Linked DNA regions of Streptomyces collinus Tu 365. Each later gene encodes a partner of the first gene's protein in a complex. Links are inferred from orthologs where the notes say so. Each region holds a gene or a part of one and is shown in the gene's direction. Other genes may lie near its edges.

What was found.
Region 2: the proteins of uvrB (region 1) and pcrA are in contact, whole or in part, in a crystal structure (PDB 7EGT), measured with the Thermus thermophilus proteins. The link is inferred for Streptomyces collinus Tu 365 from one-to-one orthologs. Residues at the interface, in WP_096411307.1 of Thermus thermophilus: Glu23, Leu25, Arg26, Asp27, Gly28, Glu29, Arg30, Phe31, Arg55, Glu326, Asp327, Phe328, Glu379, Ser382, Gln383, His398, Gly400, Arg401; in WP_096412145.1 of Thermus thermophilus: His654, Arg656, Phe657, Gln666, Asp668, Glu669, Lys680, Arg681, Leu682, Ser683, Lys685, Tyr686, Ala687.

Annotation. Positions count from the first base shown.
Region 1 is NC_021985.1:2,388,492-2,397,516, reverse strand. The notes cover bases 2,366-5,355. They hold uvrB (excinuclease ABC subunit UvrB), read left to right. Parts: upstream 2,366-2,783; coding sequence 2,784-4,928; downstream 4,929-5,355. Other genes in these bases: B446_RS10195 (TerD family protein), read left to right, coding at 5,095-5,355; B446_RS10205 (MHYT domain-containing protein), read left to right, coding at 2,366-2,734. Outside these bases: B446_RS10220 (VOC family protein), read left to right, coding at 1-82; B446_RS10215 (methylated-DNA--[protein]-cysteine S-methyltransferase), read right to left, coding at 97-651; B446_RS10210 (glycerophosphodiester phosphodiesterase), read right to left, coding at 711-1,586; more of B446_RS10205, read left to right, coding at 1,865-2,365; more of B446_RS10195, read left to right, coding at 5,356-5,673; B446_RS10190 (TerD family protein), read left to right, coding at 5,731-7,542; B446_RS10185 (TerC family protein), read left to right, coding at 7,766-8,803; B446_RS10180 (calcium:proton antiporter), read left to right, coding at 8,964-9,025. UniProt on the Escherichia coli protein: The UvrABC repair system catalyzes the recognition and processing of DNA lesions. A damage recognition complex composed of 2 UvrA and 2 UvrB subunits scans DNA for abnormalities.
Region 2 is NC_021985.1:5,172,613-5,181,694, forward strand. Bases 1-3,047 are described here. They hold pcrA (DNA helicase PcrA), read left to right. Parts: upstream 1-307; coding sequence 308-2,788; downstream 2,789-3,047. Other genes in these bases: B446_RS22645 (M23 family metallopeptidase), read right to left, coding at 2,877-3,047. In the rest of the region: more of B446_RS22645, read right to left, coding at 3,048-4,415; B446_RS22650 (esterase/lipase family protein), read right to left, coding at 4,702-5,553; B446_RS22655 (cobalamin B12-binding domain-containing protein), read left to right, coding at 5,778-6,188; B446_RS22660 (DUF5691 domain-containing protein), read right to left, coding at 6,185-7,864; B446_RS22665 (SWIM zinc finger family protein), read right to left, coding at 8,004-9,082. UniProt on the Escherichia coli protein: A helicase with DNA-dependent ATPase activity. Unwinds DNA duplexes with 3'-5' polarity. Translocates on single-stranded DNA with 3'-5' polarity. Initiates unwinding more efficiently from a nicked substrate than double-stranded DNA.

The DNA of each region.
Region 1 (9,025 bases):
CGGCGCCCGCGGCTCGGCCACCGGCACCTTCTACTTCCGGGACCCCGACGGCAACGTGATCGAAGCACGGCACTACACGTAGCCGCGCCCGGGCCGTCAGAACAGCGGCTCGGGCAGCACGCCTTCCAGGGCGAGCAGCTTCCGCTTGGCCTCCAGCCCGCCGCCGAAACCGCCTATGCCGCCGTCGCTCTCCACCACGCGGTGACACGGAACGACGACCGGCAGCGGGTTGGCCCCCATCGCGGCGCCCACCGCCTGCGCGCCGCCCGGCTGTCCCACCCGGCCGGCCAGGTCGCCGTACCCCACCACCGTGCCGTACGGGACGCCGGAGGCCAGCTCGCGCAGCACCTGCCGGTTGAAGCCCGAGATCAGCGACCAGTCCAGCGGCAGGTCGAAGGCGTGGCGATCGCCCGCGAAGTAGGCCTTCACCTGCCGTATCGGCTCCGCCAGCACCGGGGCGTCCGGGTCCTCGGCGAGCTCCGTGCCCAGCCGGGCCGCCAGCCGCTCCAGGGCGCGCTCGCGCACCGGGTCCGAGGCGTGGAAGACCACGTTGACCAGGCCCTCGCGGGTCGCCGCCAGCATCAGCGGGCCGATGCCGGTGTCCACGACGGCCCACACGACCCGCTGCTCGTCCTGCCCATGGCTGTCCATGCGCCCACCGTACGACCCGCCACTGACAACGCCCGCCGCACGGCAGCCGGCCCGGAGGCTCAGTCCGTCCCCAGGGCGGCCCTGACCACGTCGGGCCGGTTGGTGATGACCCCGTCGACGCCGTAGCCGGCGACCTGCCAGGCGGTGGCCGGGTCGTCCACCGTCCACGCGAACACGCCGAGCGTCCTGCCGTGCGGCCCGGTGAAGGTGTGCACCGCGGAGACGTAGGCGCCGGAGATCGACCCGTACGAGGGATTGATCAGATCGACGAAGTGCGCGTACTCGGGCAGCTCCGCGACGGGCGGCCTGCCGAGGTAGGCGGTGGTGACGGCCGGCCTCAGCTCGTGCACCGTCCGCAAGGAGTCGGCGCTGAAGCTCTGGACGATCAGCCGGTCGTGGTGCCGGGGGCCCAGCCAGCCCTCGTTGCTCAGCAGCTTCAGCGTCTGCTGCTCGATGCCGGGGTAGAGCTCGGGGTTCTTGATCTCCAGCAGCAGTTTCTCGTGGTTGCGCTCGACCCGGCGCATGTACTGCTCGAGCGTCGGCACGCGCGTGCCCGCGTACGCGGGCGAGAACCAGCTGCCGGCGTCCAGCCGGGAGATCTCGGCGGCGGTGAAGTCCTTCACCTTCCAGGGCGCCCGGTCCGGGAAGACCTTCTCGACGTCCGTCGTGCGCCGCAGGCTGTCGTCGTGGATGACGACCAGCTCGCCGTCCTTGGTGCGCTGCACGTCGTTCTCCACCCAGGTGAAGCCGAGCTCCGCGGCCTTGTCGATGGAAGCGAGCGTATTTTCGGGGGCGTAGGCCGAGGCACCACGGTGTGCGACCACCGTGGGACGGCCGACCTCGCCCGCCCGGGCCTCGGCCGCGGACAGGGGGGTCAGCAGGGCTGCCGTACCCAGGATCACGGTGGTCGTGGCGGCGACTGCGCGCGCGTACATGCGGTCTCCTCGCGTCGATCGGTTACCGACAGCACCAGCTTGACAGCAGACGGTAAGAGCACGCGTGCGCGGAGCGGCCACCCGGTGAACGACAGCGTGCAAGTCCGCTCACGAGTGCCGCACAAGTGGGGCAAGACCGTGTTTCTTTGCCGGAAAATCGTTCGACCATTCCGGTGGGGGTCATACTCTCAGCGTCAACCCTGGTCGCCCCCGCGGTCCTGGGACGGGGGCGCAAGTCGGATATTCCGGGACGGAACAGGGCGGAAGGGCAGCCGCGCATGCAGGGCACGGTCGACGGATTCAGTTACGGGGCCGTCACCCCGTTGGTGGCCTATCTGATGGCCTGCCTCGGTGGCGCCCTCGGCCTGCGCTGCACCACGAGATCCTTGCTGGTCACGCACTCCCGGCGGCCCGCCTGGCTGGCCCTCGGCTCGGCCGCGATCGGCTCCGGTATCTGGACCATGCACTTCGTCGCCATGATCGGCTTCAGCATCAAGGAGACGCCGATCCACTACGACCAGCCGATCACCTATGCGAGCCTCGCCCTCGCCGTCGTCATGGTGGGCGTCGGGATCTTCATCGTCGGCTACCGGGGCGCCACCGGCACCGCCTTGTTCACCGGCGGCACGATCACCGGTCTGGGCGTCGCCTCGATGCACTACCTGGGCATGGCCGGCATGCAGTTCGACGGCAGGTTCACGTACAACACCCTCACCGTCGCCGCCTCCGTCGTCATAGCGGTCGTGGCCGCCACGGCCGCCCTGTGGGCGGCCGGCCGCGTCCGTGGCTTCCTGTGGAGCGTGGGCGCCAGCCTCGTGATGGGCCTCGCCGTCAGCGGCATGCACTACATGGGCATGGCCGCCCTCGACGTCCACCTCCACACCCCGCCCAGCGCCGCCACGACCGGCTCCGGGGCCGACGTCCTCGCCCCCATGCTCATCGGCCCGCTCGTCTTCCTGCTCATCGCGGGCGTCGTCGTGATGCGCGACCCCCTGATGATCACGGGGAACCCGGCCCGTTCCCCCGTCGAGGAGAAGCCGGGCGTCCCGGCCGCCGCCGTGCCCTCCCACCAGGACCGCCGAACGCAGCCCCACACCGCCCGCCGGCCGGTCCGGCACGAGCGCCACCACGCCTCCCGCACCCCGTAGAACCGCTGACCGGAACCGGTTGTCAGTGGAGGGTCGTACGGTTGATGGCATGCGGCCCGTCTCTCACATCGAACGCACGGTGGCGCCTTTCGAGGTCGTCAGTCCCTACCAGCCCGGCGGCGACCAGCCGGCGGCCATCGCCGACCTGGCCAAGCGCATCGAGGCCGGCGAGAAGGATGTCGTCCTGCTGGGCGCGACCGGCACCGGAAAGTCCGCCACCACCGCCTGGATGATCGAGAAGCTCCAGCGCCCCACCCTCGTGATGGCGCCGAACAAGACGCTGGCCGCCCAGCTGGCCAACGAGTTCCGCGAGCTCCTCCCGAACAACGCGGTCGAGTACTTCGTCTCGTACTACGACTACTACCAGCCCGAGGCCTACGTCCCGCAGTCGGACACCTACATCGAGAAGGACTCCTCGATCAACGAGGAGGTCGAGCGGCTGCGTCACTCGGCGACGAACTCGCTGCTCACCCGCCGCGACGTCATCGTGGTGGCCTCGGTCTCCTGCATCTACGGCCTGGGCACGCCGCAGGAGTACGTGGACCGCATGGTCCCCCTGCGGGTCGGCGACGAGATCGACCGCGACCAGCTGCTGCGCCGCTTCGTCGACATCCAGTACACGCGCAACGACGTGGCCTTCAGCCGCGGCACCTTCCGGGTGCGCGGCGACACCATCGAGATCTTCCCGGTCTACGAGGAGCTGGCCGTCCGCATCGAGATGTTCGGCGACGAGATCGAGGCGCTGTCCACGCTCCACCCGATCACCGGCGAGATCATCAGCGACGACCAGCAGCTGTACGTCTTCCCCGCCTCCCACTACGTCGCGGGACCCGAGCGCATGGAGCGGGCCGTCAACGACATCGAGAAGGAGCTGGTGGAGCGGCTGGCCGAGCTGGAGAAGCAGGGCAAGCTGCTGGAGGCCCAGCGTCTGCGGATGCGCACCACCTACGACATCGAGATGCTCCGCCAGATCGGCACCTGCTCCGGCGTGGAGAACTACTCGATGCACTTCGACGGGCGTCTGCCGGGCTCCCCGCCCAACACCCTGCTGGACTACTTCCCGGACGACTTCCTGCTCGTCATCGACGAGTCGCACGTCACCGTGCCGCAGATCGGTGCCATGTACGAGGGCGACGCCTCCCGCAAGCGCACGCTCGTCGACCACGGCTTCCGGCTGCCCTCCGCGCTGGACAACCGCCCGCTGAAGTGGGAGGAGTTCCAGGGGCGGATCGGGCAGACGGTCTACCTGTCGGCGACCCCGGGCGCCTACGAGCTCTCCCGCGGCGACGGCGTCGTCGAGCAGATCATCCGGCCGACGGGTCTGGTCGACCCGGAGGTGGTGGTCAAGCCCACCGAGGGCCAGATCGACGACCTGGTGCACGAGATCCGCACCCGCACCGAGAAGGACGAGCGCGTCCTGGTCACCACGCTGACCAAGAAGATGGCCGAGGACCTCACCGACTACTTCCTGGAAATGGGCATCCAGGTGCGCTACCTGCACAGCGACGTCGACACCCTGCGCCGGGTCGAGCTGCTGCGTGAGCTGCGCGCCGGTGAGTTCGACGTCCTGGTCGGCATCAACCTCCTGCGCGAGGGCCTCGACCTGCCCGAGGTGTCCCTGGTGGCCATCCTCGACGCCGACAAGGAGGGCTTCCTGCGCTCCGGGACCTCCCTCATCCAGACCATCGGCCGCGCGGCGCGCAACGTCTCCGGCCAGGTCCACATGTACGCCGACAAGATCACCCCGGCGATGGAGAAGGCCATCGACGAGACCAACCGGCGCCGGGAGAAGCAGGTCGCCTACAACAAGGCCAACGGCATCGACCCGCAGCCGCTGCGCAAGAAGATCAACGACATCGTCGCGCAGATCGCCCGCGAGGAGGTCGACACCGAACAGCTCCTCGGCACCGGCTACCGCAACCCCAAGGACGGCAAGAGCGCCAAGGCACCCGTGCCGTCGCTGGGCGACAAGTCGCTCAAGGGCGCGAAGGCGGGCAAGGCCGCCAAGGGCAAGACGGCCACGGTGCCGACGGACCGTCCCGCGGCCGAGCTCGCCGAGCAGATCGAGGAGATGACGGACCGGATGCGGGCGGCCGCAGCCGAGCTGAAGTTCGAGATCGCCGCCCGGCTGCGTGACGAGGTCTCCGAGATGAAGAAGGAGCTGCGCCAGATGCGGGAGGCAGGCATCGCCTGACTCCCCGGCGGCCCTAACGGCCCCACCGGACCCCGGTGTCCGCGCGCTGTGTTGCAACACCGACACAAACCGTGGGCCGGGGTTCGGCACTGTCAGTGCTCCTGCGTAGGGTTCTGGCAACCGCGCGCTGCGCGGCAACAGGGGAAAACGAGAGGGGAAGACAGCCGTGACCGTCAATCTGTCCAAGGGTCAGGCCATCAGCCTGGAGAAGAAGGACGGCGCCACCCTGACCGCCGTCCGTATGGGTCTCGGCTGGCAGGCGGCGAAGCGCCGGGGCCTGTTCGGCTCGCGCACGCAGGAGATCGACCTGGACGCCTCGGCCGTCCTCTTCGCCGAGAAGCAGCCGGTCGACGTCGTCTTCTTCCGCCACCTGGTCAGCGACGACGGCTCCGTGCGCCACACCGGAGACAACCTCGTCGGCGGCTCCGGCCAGGGCGGCGACGACGAGGCCATCCTGGTCGACCTGCAGCGGGTCCCGGTCCACATCGACCAGATCGTCTTCACCGTGAACTCCTTCACCGGTCAGACGTTCCAGGAGGTGCAGAACGCGTTCTGCCGCCTGGTGGACGAGACCAACGGCCAGGAACTCGCCCGCTACACGCTGGCGGGCGGCGGCGCGTACACCGCCCAGATCATGGCCAAGGTGCACCGCGTGGGCTCGGGCTGGACGATGACCGCACTCGGCGAGCCCGCCAAGGGCCGCACCTTCCAGGACCTGATGCCGACGATCCTGCCGCACCTGTAGGGCGACCACCCCGCACGGCGCAGCGCACGACAACACCACACAGGGGGGGCGACGGCGATGACGGCCGAGCTGGTGCGGGGGCAGAACCACCCGCTGTCCCGGACCCGGGTGGAGATCCGGGTCTCCGCCGGCGTACCGGTCCTCGCGGGTGCCGCGCTCGGCGACGAGCACGGCACCGTGCGCGGCGCCGAGTGGGTGGCCCACCCCGGCGCCCCCCACCTGCCCGGGATCGAGGTGTCCGGGCAGGCCGCCGCCGACCACCGGATCGCCGTCGACCTGGCCGCCCTCCCGGAGGCGGTCCAGCGCGTCTCGGTCCTCCTGGCGCTGCCCACGCAGCCCGGGTGCCCCCTCCGGTTCGGCGCGGTCGCCGCCCCGCAGACGGCGGTCACCGCCCCGGACGGCACCGAGATCGCCCGGTTCACCCTCACCGGCCTGGACGCCGAGTCGGCCGTCGTCGCGCTGGAGCTGTACCGCAGGAACGACACCTGGAAGGTCCGCGCGGTGGGACAGGGCTACGCCCTGGGCCTCCCCGCACTCCTGGCCGACCAGGGCCTGGCCGGAGCCGGGGAACTCGCCGCTGTCATCCAGGAGGCGGTGGCCGCGAGCCTCGCCCGCGCTGTACCGGCGCCGCGGTCCCAGGACGCCCCCGGCGGCCCGATTGACTACAGCCACCCCCACCGCCGTGCCGGCGCCGCGCCGTCCCCGTCCCCGGAGGCACCGGCCCCGGCCGGGCAGCCCACGCCGCCGGTGGCGGGCGACGCGGTCGGCTGGTCGATGGAGGAGCGGCTGTACAACCAGGTCTGGGGCATGTTCGAGGACCTGGCCCGCACCACGGCCGCGTACCGCGGCGCCGTCGAGTTCGCCGACTCCCGGCTGGAGAAGGAACTCGACCAGGCCCTGGCCGATCCCCGCAACCGGCTCGGGGGCACGGGAGAGGCCGCGCGCGAGGCGGCCCAGGCCCGGCACACCCAGCTCTCCGACCAGGCGCGGGCCGCCTTCGACCGCGACCTCGCCCAGCTCACCGCCGAGTCCGAGGTCGTCGAGCCGGCGCTCCCGCCGGCCTTCGCCCGCTGGGACAACCCCGTCTGGCACGGCTACCGGGTACCGGCCGAGCCCCCCATGGCCCTGCGACTCGGCGACCTCTGCCTCCCCGAGAGCGCGCTGCTGCGCATCCCGCTGCTGGCCAGGCTCCCGCTGGAGCGAGGACTGTGGATCGACAGCGGGCCCCTGGAGGGACCCGACGGCACCGTCCACGACTCCCCTTCCGCGCGCCGGCTGGCCATGGAGAGCGCCGTGGCACTCGCGGCCCGGCTGCTCGCCGTCCACCCGGCGGGGGAGTTCGCCGTCCAGGTCGTCGACGCGGCCGGAGCCGGCGCCGAAGCGCTGCTGCCGCTCGTCCGGACGGGCGCCGTGGCGGCGGCGCCCGCGAGTGGCGCCGCGGGCGTGGCCGAGGTGCTGGAGCGGCTCACCCGCCGGGTCGACCTCACGCAGATGGCGGTGCGGGGCGGGGCGGCCGAAGCGCTGCCGCCGGACGTCGACGCCGCCCAGCAGCTGCTGATCGTCAACGACTTCCCGCACGGATTCGACGACCGGGCCGTGACCCGGTTGCGCTATCTCGCCGACGAGGGACCGGCCGTCGGCGTGCACCTGCTGATGGTCGCGGACCGCGAGGACGCCGAGGCCTACGGCCCGTTGCTCGACCCGCTGTGGCGTTCGCTCATGCGACTCACCCCCGTGCCCTGCGACCACCTCGCCGACCCGTGGGTCGGTCACGCCTGGACGTACGAGCCCTGTCTGGTGCCGCCCGGCAGCAGGGTCCTGGAGCAGGTGCTCACCGAGCTGACAGAAGCCCGCACCAAGCGTAAGTAAAGTGCCCATGAGCTGCTGATTTGGCAGTAGCTTTACCTAGCACTTTACCTTTCCTTGGTGATTGGGGTACTGTCTTCCGTACGGAGGGGAGTACTCCCTGGCTGCGACGCACCCGTCAGTACGGACCGATGAGGATCCCGGGGCGTCGGCCCGTACCGGGTGGAAGAGACCTCCGGCAGTGACCACGCGAATGTGTTCGCCATGACGTATTGCCGGAGGTGCAATGGAAGTCTCCATGACCCTGTGGGTCCTGACCATCGTGGGTCTCGCCGCCCTGATCGCCGTCGACTTCTTCATCGGGCGCAAGCCCCATGACGTGTCGATCAAGGAAGCGGGCATCTGGACGGTCGTCTGGATCGCCCTGGCCGGCCTCTTCGGACTCGGCCTGTTCCTCTTCGGCGGCGGTCAGCCGGCCGGCGAGTTCCTCGCGGGCTTCATCACCGAGAAATCGCTCAGCGTCGACAACCTCTTCGTCTTCGTCCTGATCATGGCGAAGTTCGCGGTGCCCTCGCAGTACCAGCAGCGGGTGCTGCTCGTCGGCGTCCTCATAGCCCTCGTCCTGCGGGCCGTGTTCATCGCGGCCGGAGCGGCGATCACGGCCAGCTTCTCCTGGGTGTTCTTCCTCTTCGGTGCCTTCCTGGTCTGGACCGCCTGGAAGCTGGTCCAGGAGGCCCGCGGCGACGACGAGGACGAGGAGTTCGAGGAGAACAAGCTGCTGAAGGCGGCCGAGCGCAGGTTCGGCGTGGCCGACCGCTACCACGGCACCAAGCTGTGGATCGAGCAGAACGGCAAGCGGGTCATGACCCCGATGCTGGTCGTGATGCTCGCCATCGGCACCACGGACGTGCTGTTCGCGCTCGACTCGATCCCCGCGATCTTCGGTCTGACCCAGGACCCGTACATCGTCTTCACCGCCAACGCCTTCGCCCTGATGGGCCTGCGCCAGCTGTACTTCCTCATCGGCGGCCTGCTGAAGAAGCTGGTGCACCTGTCCTACGGCCTGTCGGTCATCCTCGGCTTCATCGGCGTCAAGCTGGTGCTGCACGCGCTGCACGAGACCGGCGTCCACGTCCCCGAGATCAGCACCCCGGTCTCCCTGGGCGTGATCTGCGCGGTCCTCGCGGTCACCACGGTCACCAGCCTGCTGGCCACCAGGAAGCAGGCGGCCGCCGACACGGCCTCCCGTGCCGGCGAGAGCCCGGCGGAGGGCGACAAGGCCGGCGGTGAGAGCAGGGACAGCAGGAACAGCGTCGACGCCTGACCGGGCGAGGAGGCGTGAACCGTCCCCCGACCCTTGGGGCGCCGGGCGTGGCAGGCGCCCGGTGCCCCACTCAGGAGCGGGGGACCCGCACAGGAAAGGACGACCAGGCATCCGGAAAGAACGGAATGCGAATCATGTGACTGTCTGCAACGATCGCGGCATGATCAAACGGCTCACCTCGCTCGCCGGGCAGTGGACGCTCCTCGTGCCGGTGCTCGCGGT
Region 2 (9,082 bases), 2.8 Mb from region 1 along the record:
ACCGGACTCGGCGGAGGCCGCGACGCCCGGCGACGTTCGCCGGAAGGGGTGCGTGCGGCCTGACGGCAACTTAGCCAACTCGTGTGACTCCTGTGAAGGTTGGTGTGCCTTATGTCCGATACATTTCCGTGACCTGGCGCCGGTTTCACACCGGTGTGACAGGGCGCTCTCGCAGCGTGAGGGCCATGTCGGCGTCCTCGGCGCGACGGCCGGGCGCGGTGCGCCGTGTCCGGTTGCGGCCCCCGCGCGGGCCGGGTTTCCGGGGCGGGATCCGGTTGTCGGTGCGGCGCCCTAAACTCGTAGAGCGATGAGCAGCCTCTTTGACGACAGCTTCCTGGCGGACCTCCAGGCCCCTCGCGGGCACGAGGAGGAGCACCCGCCGCCGCCCGAGGACGATCACGCGCCGGAGCCCGTTCCGGACGATCTGTTCGGCGGGAAGTTCGACGTGCCGCCGGACCGTGACGCCCACTACCGCGACGGAGCCCCCCGCCCCGCGCTCGACGCGGCCGCCCTCCTCGACGGGCTGAACGAGAACCAGCGCGCGGCCGTCGTCCACGCCGGCTCACCGCTGCTCATCGTCGCCGGCGCGGGCTCGGGCAAGACCCGGGTGCTCACCCACCGCATCGCCCACCTGCTCGCCGAGCGGCACGTGCACCCCGGCCAGATCCTCGCGATCACCTTCACGAACAAGGCCGCGGGCGAGATGAAGGAGCGCGTGGAGCAGCTCGTCGGCCCGCGCGCGAACGCGATGTGGGTCATGACCTTCCACAGCGCGTGCGTGCGGATCCTGCGGCGCGAGTCGAAGAGGCTGGGCTTCACCTCGTCCTTCTCGATCTACGACGCCGCCGACAGCAAGCGCCTGATGGCCCTGGTCTGCCGGGACCTCGACCTCGACCCCAAGCGGTTCCCGCCCAAGTCCTTCAGCGCCAAGATCAGCAACCTCAAGAACGAGCTGATCGACGAGGAGGACTTCGCCGCCCAGGCCACCGACGGCTTCGAGAAGACCCTCGCGCAGGCCTACGCGCTCTACCAGTCGCGGCTGCGCGAGGCCAACGCGCTCGACTTCGACGACCTGATCATGACGACGGTCAACCTGCTGCGCGCCTTCCCGGACGTCGCCGAGCACTACCGCCGCCGCTTCCGGCACGTCCTGGTCGACGAGTACCAGGACACCAACCACGCCCAGTACGCGCTGGTGCGCGAACTCGTCGGCACCGCCGAGCACCCGGTGGACGTGCCGCCGGGCGAGGCCGACCTGCCGCCCGCCGAACTCTGCGTGGTCGGTGACGCGGACCAGTCGATCTACGCCTTCCGCGGCGCGACCATCCGCAACATCCTCCAGTTCGAGGAGGACTACCCGGACGCCACGACGATCCTGCTGGAGCAGAACTACCGCTCCACCCAGACGATCCTCTCGGCGGCCAACGCGGTCATCGAGCGCAACGAGTCCCGCCGTCCGAAGAACCTGTGGACCAACGCCGGCCAGGGCGCGCGGATCACCGGCTACGTGGCGGACACCGAGCACGACGAGGCCCAGTTCGTCGCCGACGAGATAGACCGCCTCACCGACGCGGGCGAGGCGAAGGCCGGGGACGTCGCCGTCTTCTACCGCACCAACGCCCAGTCCCGTGTCTTCGAAGAGGTCTTCATCCGTGTCGGCCTGCCCTACAAGGTCGTCGGCGGTGTGCGCTTCTACGAGCGCAAGGAGGTCCGCGACGTCCTGGCCTACCTGCGGGTCCTCGCCAACCCCGAGGACTCGGTGCCGCTGCGCCGCATCCTCAACGTCCCCAAGCGGGGCATCGGCGACCGCGCGGAGGCGATGATCGACGCCCTCGCCCAGCGCGAGAAGATCAGCTTCCCGCAGGCGCTGAAGCGGGTGGACGAGGCGTACGGCATGGCCGCGCGGTCGACGAACGCCGTCAGGCGGTTCAACGTGCTGATGGAGGACCTCCGCACGATCGTGGAGTCCGGCGCCGGACCGGCCACGGTCCTGGAGGCGATACTGGAACGCACCGGCTACCTGGCCGAGTTGCAGGCGTCCACCGACCCGCAGGACGAGACCCGCATCGAGAACCTCCAGGAACTCGCGGCCGTGGCCCTGGAGTTCGAGCAGGAGCGCGGCGAGGGCGAGACCGGCACGCTGGCCGACTTCCTGGAGCAGGTCGCGCTGGTCGCCGACTCCGACCAGATCCCGGACGAGGAGGACGGCGCCGGCGTCATCACCCTGATGACCCTCCACACCGCCAAGGGGCTGGAGTTCCCGGTCGTCTTCCTGACCGGCATGGAGGACGGCGTCTTCCCGCACATGCGCGCCCTCGGCCAGACCAAGGAGCTGGAGGAGGAGCGGCGCCTGGCCTACGTCGGCATCACGCGCGCCCGTGAGCGGCTCTACCTCACGCGTTCGGCGATGCGCAGCGCCTGGGGGCAGCCCTCGTACAACCCGCCCTCCCGCTTCCTCGAGGAGATCCCGACCGCCCACCTGGAGTGGAAGCGGACGGGCGCTCCGGCGCCGCGGTCCGCCGCGCCGGTCTCCGGGATCGCGGCCTCGCTCTCCTCGTCCCGGTCCCGCTCCTCGGCGGCCGGCGCGTCCGGGTTCGCCACCCGGCGGGCCGCCGAGAAGCCGGCCGTGTCCCTCGCCGTCGGCGACCGGGTCACCCACGACCAGTTCGGGCTCGGCACAGTCGTCGCGGTCTCGGGCGTGGAGGACAAGGCCCAGGCGACGATCGACTTCGGGGACGGCAAGCCGAAGCGGCTGCTGCTGCGGTACGCGCCGGTGGAGAAGCTGTAGACACCTCGAGCCCCGCCGGACCGGCGGGGCTCGAAGGTCAGGTCGATTCAGGCCGGACCACGTCGGATCGGCCCGGATCAGGTTCGGATCAGGTCGGGTCGAGACCGTGGCTGCGCAGCCACGGCAGGGGGTCTATGGCCGCCCCGCCCGCGGGCCGGACCTCGAAGTGCAGGTGCGGGCCGGTGGAGTTGCCCGAGTTGCCCGAGAAGGCGATCGGCTGGCCGGCCTTGACGCTCGTGCCGGAGGCGACGCGGTAGCTGGAGAGGTGGCAGTACCAGGTCTCCGTGCCGTCCTTCGCCGTCACGATCATCATGTTGCCGTAGGCGCTGTTCCACTTCGTGGAGACGACGCCGTCGACGGCGGACATGACGGTGGTGCCGTACGAGACCGGGAAGTCGATGCCCGTGTGCACGGACATCCAGTTCACACCGGCCTGGCCGAAGTAGGCGCTGAGCCCGCGCTGCGCGACCGGCAGCGCGAACTTGGGGCGCAGCCGCTCCTTGAGCGCGGCCTGGGCGGCCGCCTTCTTCTGCTGGAGTTCCTGCTGCGCCTTAAGGTCGATGCGGTCCTGCGTACGGCTGGCCCGGTCGGCGAAGTCGTCGGCCCCGGCGGAGAGCGTGCGGAGCTGGGCGTCCAGCTTGCTGTTGGCGACGGACGGTTTCACCGCGTGCGCGTCCAGGGCGGTGGTGGTGGTGTTGCTGCCGCCGTCGCCCGTCAGACCGCCGACGGAGGCGGCCGCGATCCCGGCCACCCCCATCACACAGGCCGAGGGCACGGCGATGGTCAGCAGCGCGGAGCGCTTGGGGGGCGTACGGCGCCGGGAGCGCGCGGCGCCGCGCGAGCCCGCGCGGGACGCCGGGGCCGGAGTCGTCTCCTCCTGGTCGTCGAGCAGGTCGGACACGGCGGGCAGTTCGCCCGTGGAGCCCGGCTCGTCGTCCTCGGTGGCCGTGTCGTCCGGTGTGCCGAGGTGGCCGGCTTCGCCGTAGGCGGTGTCCTCGTAGGACGCATGCTCGAAGGCGGTGGTCGCCTGCGCTTCGCCGACCTGCTCGAACGTGGCCGTGGCCTGCTGGTCGAACGGTTCGGCAAGCTGCTCGTGCGCCGCGGCCGTGCCGTCGGAGTTCCACTGCGTGGCGTCGTAGGCACCCGTGTCGAACGCCTGGGCGTTCCAGTCCCACTGCTGGGTGGGCTCGGCGACGGCGGACCGGCCGTCGTGGCCCGGCTGTCCGGCCTGCGCCCAGGCGCCGGCGTCCCACTGGCCGCTGACGTCGTGCCCGGTGGCCTGTGCGGGAACCGTCCAGGCGGTGCTGTCGTAGGTGCCGGAGTCGTAGGCCGTGTGGTGCTGGGCCGGGTACGAGTCGTAGCCCGGGGTGTGGCCGGTGCCGGTGCCCCACTGGGTGGCGGCGTAGGTGTGCTGGTCGCCGTCCGGGAGGCTGCCGAAGAGCGGGTCGCCCGCGAAGGTTCCGGTGCCGGTGGAACCGGCCGTGAAACCGGTGGCGTCGTGTCCGCCGTACGTGGTGAAGTCGCCGTAGTGGGCTTCCTGGGTCCCGTACGGCGCGTAGTGCGTGGCGGAGGCGTCGGAAGCCGGGGCCGGGGTGGTCGTACTCCCCGACGGGTGACGGTCGTTCACCAACTTCTCTTTCGCCTCGACAACAGGGGCTGCCAGAGCAGTGCGGCGACTGTACCCGGCGGTATGCGGGCGCGACAATCTTCGGCTGGTTTCGCGTTGGCCGGAAACGGGCAATCGCCCGTGTTTCGGGGGACGGCGGACGCGAGTTTGGCTTTGTGTTCGAAATGCGTTCGATGATGGGTGACGGTGGGTCACCTGTGGGACGGCTGTGTCGCCTGCCGTGAGGTCCGGCGAACCACCCGTTCGCCCGTCCGGGCGCCCGGCCGGAGCCGCTCCCGGGGTGCCGTCAGGCCACCGTCAGGCCGCCCGCGACCGTCTCCTCGGCCCGCGCGGCCTCCAGGGCCTCGCGTATCCCGGCCGCGACGGCCGGGTGCACCGGCAGGGCCAGGTGCCCGATCCCGGTCACGCGCACGTTCAGCGCGTCCAGGTCGGGATGGTCGACGCAGGCGGCCTCCAGCGGATCCATCACGGAGTCCAGGTCGCTCCAGAAGCTGACGAAGCGGGTGCGGCAGCCGGGCGCGGGCCGGGCCAGCTCCTCGATCACCTCGGAGCCCGGACGCATCTGCCGCACGATCGGATGCGCGCTGGCCAGCGGCACGGCCCGGGTGCCGGAGTGCGGGGTGCCCAGCGTGACCAACGTGCGCACCCTCAGGTCACCGCCCAGACACTGCACGTAATAACGCGCGATCAGACCGCCGAGGCTGTGGCCCACGATGTCCACGCGGTCACTGCCCGTGCGGGCGCAGATCTCCTCGATGTGCCGGCCCAGCAGTTCGGCGGCGGTCCGGATGTCGCAGGTCAGCGGGGAGTAGTTCAGCGACTCGACGCGCTGCCCGCCGTTGCGGACCAGACTGCGGCGCAGCAGGACGAAGACGGAGCGGTTGTCGATGAACCCGTGCAGCAGCACCACCGGCGGGCCCGGGCGGGCGGGCAGTCGCGTCGTGCCCTCCCCGGCGGCCAGCGGGGCGCAGCGGCGTTCCTGGACCAGGCCGGTCGGATACAGCAGCAGGTGGCCGGCCAGGATCGCGGCCTCCAGCGCGGTCGCCTTGAACAGTGTCATGGAGAGGTCGACCAGTCTGCCGGGCCACAGGCGCCGGTAGAACGGGAGGAAGAGCGGAAGTACCCCGGTGACCTTCATTGGCCGACCTCCTGTCGGCACCCGGGGGACGGCTCGGTCCCCCGTGTGCCCTCATGTCCCACCGTGTGATTTCCCCCTCTGTCCGCACCGTAAAACCGCCGGTTGCGCGATGCTGGAGATAACGTTCGTTCACTTGCCCACGGGTGGCGGAACGTGCCAGATATGCGGTACTTGTCGGTACGAGCGGAAGCGGTCGCTTCCGTGGTCGCTTGATGGAGGCAGTGATGGGTGTGGCAGCCGGTCCGATCCGCGTGGTGGTGGCGAAGCCGGGGCTCGACGGCCACGATCGCGGGGCCAAGGTCATCGCGCGGGCGCTGCGCGACGGAGGTATGGAGGTCATCTACACCGGCCTGCACCAGACGCCGGAGCAGATCGTCGACACCGCCATCCAGGAGGACGCCGACGCGATCGGCCTGTCCATCCTCTCCGGTGCCCACAACACCCTCTTCGCCGCCGTCATCGACCTCCTCAAGGAGCGCGACGCCGCGGACATCCTCGTCTTCGGCGGCGGCATCATCCCGGAGGAGGACATCCCGCCGCTGAAGGAGAAGGGTGTCGCGGCGATCTTCACTCCCGGTGCGACCACCACCGAGATCGTGGACTGGGTGCGCGGCAACGTCCGGCAGCCCGCCTAGCCGCCGTACCCCTGAAGCGGCCCGGACGGCAGCGGTGACCCGGGGCGGCTCGGCGTCTCCGGCCGCAGTTCCGCGGCCATCGCCGCCCGCAGCCGCAGCGTGGCGGTGAGCCGCTGGAACGCCTCGGCCCAGTAGCCCCCGGCGCCCGGCGACGCGTCCTCCCGCTCGTCGGGCAGCGTGAGCAGGCCCTCCAGGCGGGTGGCCTCCGCCGGGTCCAGGCAGCGCTCGGCCAGTCCCATCACCCCGCTGAAACTCCAGGGGTAACTGCCCGCGTCCCGTGCGATGTCCAGGGCGTCCACCACGGACCGGCCGAGCGGGGCGGCCCATGGGACCGCGCACACCCCGAGCAGCTGGAACGCCTCCGACAGGCCGTGCGTCGCGATGAACCCGGCCACCCACACGGCCCGCTCCTCCGGCTCCAGCGCGCCCAGCAGCTTCGCCCGCTCCGCCAGCGACACCGCTCCCGGCCCGCCGGCCTCCGGGGCCGACGGCGTGCCGAGCAGTGCCCTCGACCACACGGCGTCGCCCTGGCGCACCGCCGCCCGGCACCAGGCCGCGTGCAGCTCCGCCTGCCAGTCGTCCGCCACCGGCAGCCCCACGATCTGCTCCGGAGTACGTCCGCCGAGCCGGCCCGCCCAGATGCCGAGCGGTGCCGCCTCCACCAGCTGACCCAGCCACCACGACCGTTCTCCTCTGCCCGTGGGAGGCTTCGCCGCCACACCGTCACGCTCCATGCCCGGATCGCACTCGGGTGGCGCCTCCACGACGACCGTCGGCGAGTTCCCCGTCCGGTCCAGGGCCACACATGCCGCCGCCCGGACCGCCATCCGCGCGGCGAGCGCCGACCCCGGCAGCGTGGACAGCAGCTCCGCCGCCGTCGACCTGACGTTGCGGCTGCGGTCACCGAGCGCCTGTTCGAGGAACGGCTCGTCCTCCAGGGACAGGCCCGTGCGCAGCGAGTCGAGGAACATCAGCCGGTCCTCGGCCCGCTCCGTCGGCCAGGTCGACGCCAGCAGCTCCCGGGCGGGCGCGGGCGTACGGGCGCGCAGCGCGGCCAGCAGCGCCACCCGCTCGGCGAACAGGCCCTCCTCCCACAGCCGCCGCACCGCTTCCCCGTCCGCCGGGTCGGGCAGGGTCGCACCGCCGCCCGGCGCCGAGCGCAGCGCGAAGCGCCAGTCCGGGTTCAGCCGGGCCAGCCACAGCGCCCGGGGCCCGGCGAACGCCAGCGCCGCCGGCCGCAGGTCCGTCCGGCCGCGGGCTGCGTCCAGCAGCGCGGGCAGCGCCTGCGGGGGTGCCGCGTACCCGTGGGCGCCGGCCGCGGCGAGCCACTGCGGGAGCAGCTCGATGAGGTCCGGGGAGCTGCCGCGCCGGCCGCCGCCCCCGCCTCCGGGGCGGTCGGCCAGCAGGATCGCGAGCCTGCGCGACGCGGCCGCGGGCAGCGCGGGCCGGGGGTCGCGCGGAGCGGGCTCCGGGCGGGGCGCGGCCCGCCCGGGCCGCAGTCCCGCCCGCCGCCGCACGGTGGCCACGGCGGCGGCGTCCAGCAGCGCCGCCGGGGCCTGCCCGCCGGGCGCCACCGCCGGGGGCCGTCGGTCGGTGCCGAGGAGGGCCGTGGTGACGAGATCCTCCCAGGGGCTCGCGGCTGCCGGGGCGCCCCCGGCGGCCGGGCTGCCGTTCATGCCGTCTTCTTCCGCCACGCCCTCTCCTCCCTCACGCCGTTTGCGTCATGCCGTCGCTCTCCTCGTGCCGCTCCCGTCGCGTCCCTCCGCGCGGCGCGCCCGTCCGCCGCCCTCTCGGGCTGCGGCCGTCCCGTTGCCGTCAGCACAGCGTCACCGGCTCGCCCGGCCCCTGCGGCCAGGCCGTCAGCGGGGTGAAGCCGCGGTGGCCGCACTCGCCGAAGACCTTGACGGGGGCGCCGCCCGAAAGGGCGACCAGCCGCCACAGACCCGCTCGGGACGGTGCGGCGGCGACGACCGGGAGCGCCGAGTCCTCCTCCGCGTCGGCCAGTTGCCAGGAACCCGGTTCGGGGCCCGGTGCCGGGACGACGCGGTCCAGGGTGACCGGGACCGAGTCCAGCCAGGGGTCCGCGCACAGCGCCTCGCCGTAGCGGGCCGCGGCCTCGGCCGTGGTCACACCGGGCGGGCGCAGGCCGGTGGGTGCGGGCGGGGCGTACCGCTCGCCCAGCGCCGCCCGGGCCTGTCCGGCGCCAGGGAACCCGGTCAGGTCGGCCTCCACCGCCAGACCGACCGGCAGCGACAGCTCGGGGGCCCGGCCCGCCGCGCCGTAGGACAGGAGCAGCCGGGTGTGGCCCGACTCGGCGCCGTGCAGCCAGATCCGGCGTGTCGTCAGTTTCGGGTCCACCGTGTCGTACTGCGCGAGGACCAGCCAGCGGTCGCGCACCGGCGGGCCGTCCGCCGGCGCGGGCAGACCGAGCCGGGAGCGGACGGTGGCCGCGAGCTCGTCCGGCAGCCGGTCGCGCCGCAGCCAGCCCCGGTCCAGCAGGTGCAGCAGGGCGCACTCCTCCAGCAGCCGGGCCGGCCAGCCGGGTCCGGAACCGGGTATCGCCCCCAACTCCCTCACTCTGGCGGCCAGTCCGGGCGCCTGCGCGTCGACCATGCGGGCCGCCGTCTCGTCCCACAGGCCGTACCCCGCCTGCTCGGCCGAGGCCAGACCGGCGCGCAACAGGTCGGACAGGCGCTGCTCCAGCTCGGTCGCGCCCGCCGTCACCCGCTCGGCCCGGCGCTCCGCCCGCCGCCGCGCCGCCTCCGGGTCGGCGGACCCGGTGGCGGAACTCCCGCCGCTCTCAGCCCGTTCGCCCTCCGCGCGCCCGCGTCTGCCCGACAGCCACTGCTCGGCCCACTCCGGCGGCTCGGCCACCGGGGCGACCTCGCCCCCCG